2 regions of the Clostridium bornimense genome follow, and region 1 is predicted to be linked to the other one. Evidence: riboswitches for the same ligand, from Rfam matches in the RefSeq annotation. Region 1 holds a riboswitch; the other holds the start of a gene.
The links. A riboswitch is a leader RNA that binds a small molecule or an ion and turns the genes downstream of it on or off. The one in region 1 is predicted to bind FMN.

Region 2: linked by a shared signal. The riboswitch ahead of CM240_RS11160 (ECF transporter S component) and the one ahead of ribD (bifunctional diaminohydroxyphosphoribosylaminopyrimidine deaminase/5-amino-6-(5-phosphoribosylamino)uracil reductase RibD) in region 1 are both predicted to bind FMN.

The regions. Positions count from the first base shown of each region.
Region 1 covers NZ_HG917868.1:1,021,068-1,024,270, forward strand. The annotation lists gene CM240_RS04480 (patatin-like phospholipase family protein) at 1-738, shown strand, start outside; gene CM240_RS04485 (patatin-like phospholipase family protein) at 801-1,634, shown strand; FMN riboswitch at 1,707-1,820, shown strand; gene ribD (bifunctional diaminohydroxyphosphoribosylaminopyrimidine deaminase/5-amino-6-(5-phosphoribosylamino)uracil reductase RibD) at 1,989-3,095, shown strand; gene CM240_RS04495 (riboflavin synthase) at 3,080-3,203, shown strand, end outside.
Region 2 covers NZ_HG917868.1:2,467,820-2,471,022, forward strand. The annotation lists gene tsaB (tRNA (adenosine(37)-N6)-threonylcarbamoyltransferase complex dimerization subunit type 1 TsaB) at 1-240, shown strand, start outside; gene rimI (ribosomal protein S18-alanine N-acetyltransferase) at 215-679, shown strand; gene CM240_RS11160 (ECF transporter S component) at 835-1,434, opposite strand; FMN riboswitch at 1,441-1,559, opposite strand; gene CM240_RS11165 (Tex family protein) at 1,599-3,203, opposite strand, start outside.

The sequences.
Region 1 (3,203 bases):
AAAATACTTGATATTGACAAAAGAATATCTGCAGTTTCAGGAAATTCTATTGGGGCATTGAATGGTGCGTTTTTTATGTGTAGTGATTTAATGGGAGCATTAAAATTATGGAGAAATGTTACTCAGGAAGATACTATTCCATTAAAAATAACAGATTTTATTAAGTTGTGGTATAGATATAGATCCGATGTAGAGAAGATTATAGATACAGAATCTATAATGACCATGGATAAATTAGATATATTTTTTAGTGAAAATATAAATTTTAAGGATATAAGTAATTCTAAGATTTTGGGATATGTTTCCGCATATAATATGGATAAAGAAGATATAGAATATTTTAAGTTAAATGGTAGAAGTGAAAGTGAAATTAAAGAAATATTAAAGGCTTCAACTTCATTACCACTTATTTTTGATCCTATATTTATAAACAATTGCAAATACAGAGATGGATGTATAAAAGATAATATTCCTATAGAACCTCTTTATAGAGAAGGGTATAGAAAGTTTATAGTGGTCTCTTTAGAAAAAGATGAAAAAATAGATAAAAATAAATATAAGAATGCTAAATTTTTTGAGATAATTCCGTCTTGTGATATTGGAACACATATTGTAAATGGAAGTTTAGATTTTAATCCTAAGGGAGCGGAGAAAAGATTAAAACAAGGATATTTAGATACTATGAGATATTTTAATAAAATTCAATATAATAAAAATATATTAGATACAAACTATTAACATAATTTATAGAAGATTTATAGTAAAATAATAGTATGATTAGTTAATGAGTGGGTGAGATAATGGATAGTAAGATAGGGCTAGTTTTATCTGGGGGAGGAGGTAAAGGAGCTTTTGAGATAGGAGCTTGGAAGGCCTTAAAAAGATTGGGTATAGATAAAAAAATTCAAGTTATATCAGGAAATTCTATTGGTTCTTTAAATGCAGTTATGTTTATGGTAGGAGAATTAGATTTAGCATTAAAAATGTGGAGAAATTTATCACAAAAGGAGGCATTACCGTTAAGTGCTACTCAGTTATTAGGGTTATATAAGCAATACAAAAAAGGAATAACTAACATATTAGAAGAAGATACTATTGTGGACAGTAGTGGATATCAAGAGATTATCGGAAGTTATGTTGATTTTGAGAAGGTAAGAAATTCAAAAATCAAAGGTTATATATCCGCTTACAATATGGATGACGATATTGTAGATTATTTTACTGTAAATGATAAAAGTGATGAAGAAATAGAAAGACTAATTAAGGCATCATCAGCATTGCCTGGACTTTTTGATCCAATAAAAATAAATGATAAATTTTATAGGGATGGTTGTATAAAAGATAATGTACCTATTGATCCGCTATATAAAGAAGGATGTAATGAAATAATAATTATATATTTAGGAGAAGATGAAAGGGTAGATTTATCGAAGTATCCGGGAGTTAAGTTTTATGAAATTTCACCTAGAGTAAATTTAGGTGGAATGCTTGATGGAAATTTAGATTTTAGTGGTAGTGGCGCTAATAAAAGAATTTTACAAGGTTACCTAGATACAATGGCATATTTTGATAAGTTGGCTTATGAAGAAGGTGTTCCTTTAAATAAGTTAGATATCATTGGTGAAATAAAATGAATATATTTTCAGATGGAAATATTAGATAATATTGACATAGCCAATAAATAGTGATAAAGTAATAATAAATTAAATAACCTTCAGGGCAGGGTGTGATTCCCTACCGGCGGTAAAGCCCGCGAGCGTAATGCATGATTCGGTGAAATTCCGAAGCCGACAGTATAGTCTGGATGAAAGAAGGAAAATAATTTTTTAGCTAAAGTATTATGTTTTACAATTAAGCCCTGAGTATATCTATACTCAGGGCTTTTAGGTTGTAATACATTTAAATATTTAAGGTTACTGAAGGTTATACAAATTCTATGGAAGAACTTTGTATAACCTTTAATTTTTGTAAAGAGTGGTGAAGGAATATTGAAAGAAGAATTTATGGAGAGAGCTTTACAACTATCGTTGAAAGGAATAGGACATACTAATCCTAATCCTATGGTAGGAGCTGTTATTGTTAAAGATGGAAGAATAATAGGTGAAGGATACCATAGAAAATATGGTGAGGCTCATGCAGAAGTAAATGCCTTTGACAATGCTACAGAAGATGTAAAAGGAGCTGAAATGTATGTAACTTTAGAACCTTGTGCTCATTATGGAAAAACGCCACCTTGTGCAGAGCGAATAGTTAAAGAAGGAATAAAGAAGGTTTATGTAGCAATTGGAGATCCTAATTCCAAAGTAGGTGGAAAAGGAATTGAAATTCTAAAAAGTGCTGGAATAGAAGTGGAAGTGGGATTTTTAGAAGATAAGTGTAAGAAGGTAAATGAAATTTTTCTTCATTATATAAAAAATAAAACTCCTTTTGTAATTGCAAAGTGGGCAATGACACTAGATGGAAAAATAGCAGCAAACACTGGGGATTCTAAGTGGATAACTAATGAAAAAAGTAGGGAACATGTGCATAAGCTAAGACAAAGAGTTTCAGCAATCTTAGTAGGGCACAATTGTGTAAAAAAAGATGATCCAATGCTTAATGTTAGACTAGAGAATCTAGAAAATGGAGTAAGTAATCCAACTAGAGTCATTGTTGCTACTGATGGTGATATTGATTGTAAATTGAAAGTAGTAAAAACAGCTAGAGAAATTCCAACTATTGTAGCGGCTAAGGTTATTGATGATATAAAGAGAAGAGAGTTAGAGAGCTATGGAGTGGAAGTATTACTTTGTGCTGAAAGAGATGGAAGAGTTTCAATAAAGGATTTGGTTAAGAAGTTAGGAGAAAGAAATATAGATTCACTACTTATCGAGGGTGGTGGTGAAATACTAGCTTCTGCTTTTGAAGAAAATGTAGTAAATAAGATATCGGCATTTATAGCACCAAAAGTTATTGGTGGAAGAGATGCAGTAACAGCTATAGAAGGGAAAGGACATCCTTTGATGAATATGGCAACGAAGGTAAAGAATATAAAATATAAGACATTTGATGATGATATTTTGATAGAAGGTGATGTGGAGTGTTCACAGGAATAATTGAAGAAATAGGCGTTGTGAAAAATCTAAAAAAGACTTCCGACGGAATGACACTATTTATATATGGCAAAAAAGTTACATTTGATACAACATTAGGAGCATCAATAG
Region 2 (3,203 bases), 1.4 Mb from region 1:
CTATTTTTAGGTGATGATTGTTTTAAATTTAAAGATATGTTATCTGAAGTTAAATTAGGAACCTTTGCTTCCCCATTCAACAATTTAGTTCGTGCCTCTTCTCTTGGATTTATAGCAATGGATAAATTCAAAAATAATGATTTTAATAATTTAGATGAAGATGCTCCTCTTTATATTAGAGTGTCTCAAGCAGAAAGAGAATACATCAATAAACATGGAAAAACAGTATATGAAGAATAATATTTTTATTGATGATTTACGTCTTGAATATATTGATGCTATCTATGAAATTGAAACAATGTCTTTTTCATTACCTTGGAGTAAAGATAGTCTAATAAAAGAATTAGATAATAAAAATGCTCACTATTTTATTGCTCTATTAGATGGAAAAGTAGTTGGATATATAGGTCTGTGGGAAATTATCGATGAAGGCCATATAACTAACATCGCTATCCACCCTAACTTTAGGGGACATGGTTTTGGAAAAATACTATTAACATCAGCCGTTGATTACTGTAAAAACAAAAACTTTTATGGTATAACCCTTGAAGTGCGTGTCTCAAATACAATTGCCATAAATCTTTATGAATCTCTTGGCTTTGTTAACTGCGGTATTAGAAAGAAATTTTATACCGATAACAACGAAGATGGAATTATTATGTGGAAATATTTTAGATAATTTATAATCATGTGATTTTGAACTTGATAACTGATAACACTGATTTCAAAAAACAACACTTAAGTATAATAGCTTTATATATGAAAAAAACTAATACTTTCTTACCACTATTAACTAAAAAGTGATGTCGCATAAACTGCAACATCACTTTTCTATTATAAAGCTTTCTTTTCTTTTTCAATAATTGATGATAATGGTTTTATTATTACTGCTGTTACTACTGCGACTATAGTTCCTTTAAGCACGTTAAATGGCGCTATACTTAAAATTACTAAAGATTTTACGTTTGTTATAGAACTGTTTATCGCCGCACCCATAGCAACGAAATCATTAAGATTCCATCCCATTACTTTTTCGTATAATGGTAAAAATATAAAATAATTACCTATAGCAGCTACTAATACCATAAATACAACTCCTAATATAGATGATACTAATAACTTAAATTTAATATTTGTACGATTATAGATCAACCCTACTGGAATTACAAAAGCGGAACCTACTATAAAGTTTGCTAATTCTCCTACAAATCCTGTTGATGTCATAAGAATACCATGAAGCAAGTTTTTTATAAGTTCTATTATTACACCTGCTACTGGTCCATAAATTATAGCTCCTACAACTGCTGGTATATCAGATACTTCTATCTTTAAAAAGCTCGGAAATATAGGTAATGGCACTTCTATAAACATAAATATTAATGCCAATACACTAAGTATTGATATTTTTACCATTTTATTAAGTTTTTTATTCATTTTTATTCTTCCCTTCTTCCTTCCAGACTTTACTGTTGGCTCCGGAGTTTAACCGAATCTGCTTTACTAAAAGCTCGCGGGCTATACCGCCAGTATAGGAATCTCACCTATCCCTGAAGTTTTCTTTTATTATACTACAATGAAAATTATAGGACAACATCCTATTAGTTAGTTAATCCCTTCATAGTTAAAGATATCCTTCCTCTTTCTTTATCTATTTCTAAAACTTTAACATTTACTATATCACCTACTGATACAACATCAAGAGGATGCTTTACAAATTTATCTCTCATTTGGCTTTTATGAACTAAGCCATCTACATGGACACCAATATCTACAAATGCTCCAAAGTCTGCTACATTTCTAACAGTACCTTTAAGCTCCATTCCTGGAGTTAATTGATCTACTTCTATTACTCCACTTTTTAATATCGGCTTTGGCATTTCTTCTCTTGGATCTCTACCTGGCTTTTTAATTTCTTTAATAATATCTTGAAGAGTTATTGATCCTAACCCTGTTTCCTCTTCTATTTTAGATAATCCTACTTCTTCTATCTTTTTATCAATATCTTGAAGATTATTTTCTCTAACATCATTTTCATTATATCCTAATATAGATAAAAGCTTCTTAGCACCTTCATAAGATTCTGGATGCACTGAAGTATTATCTAAAACTTCTTTACTTTCCATAACTCTTAAGAATCCAGCACATTGTTCATAAGCCTTTGGTCCTAGTCTTTTAACTTTTAAAAGTTCTTTTCTTCCTGAAAATTTTCCTTTTTCTTCTCTATAAGCTACTATATTTGCCGCTATAGCTGGAGTTATTCCAGATACATAAGATAAAAGTGATGGCGTAGCCACATTTAAATCTACTCCTACAGTGTTAACAGCATCTTCAACAACCCCTGTTAATGATTCATTTAATTTCTTTTCGTTAACATCATGTTGGTATTGACCTACCCCTATAGATTTAGGATCAATTTTTACCAACTCTGCCATAGGATCTTGTAATCTTCTTCCTATAGAAATAGCTCCTCTAAGAGATACATTTATATCTGGATATTCCTTTGATGCTAATTCTGATGCAGAATAAACAGAAGCCCCAGCTTCACTTACAATAACATAATATATTTCTTTTCCAGTCTCTCTCTTTATCTCATCTATAATTTCTGCTATTATCTCTTCACTTTCTCTAGATGCAGTTCCATTTCCTAAAGATACAACTTCTACATTGTATTCTTTCATCATTGCTTTAAGCTTTTCTCTCTCTTTAGCTACTTGATCTTTACTATTAGCTGTAATATGAATAGTTTCTGTAGTAAGTATCTTACCTGTTTCATCTAATATAGCAGTCTTACATCCCGTTCTAAAACCTGGGTCAAATCCTAACACAATTTTCCCTTTTATCGGTGATTGTAGCATTAATGCTTTAAGGTTTTTCTTAAAGATATTAATAGCCCCTTCTTCAGCCTTTTCCCATAATTCATTTCTTATTTCTCTCTCTATTGATGGGAATATTAATCTTTTATAACCATCTTTTATAGCCATTTCAATATATGGGTCTGTTTCATCATTATCCTTTAAAAGATTGCTTCTTAAGTAATTTAATATAAACTCTTCATCACCAACAATTTTTACTGAAAGAACTTTTTCATCTTCTCCTCTGCTTATAGCAAGAATTCTATGAGATGGTATCATATTAACTTTCTCTTTATATTCATAATACATCTCATATGGTGTTCTTTCTTCACTATTTCCGCTACTTTCAAT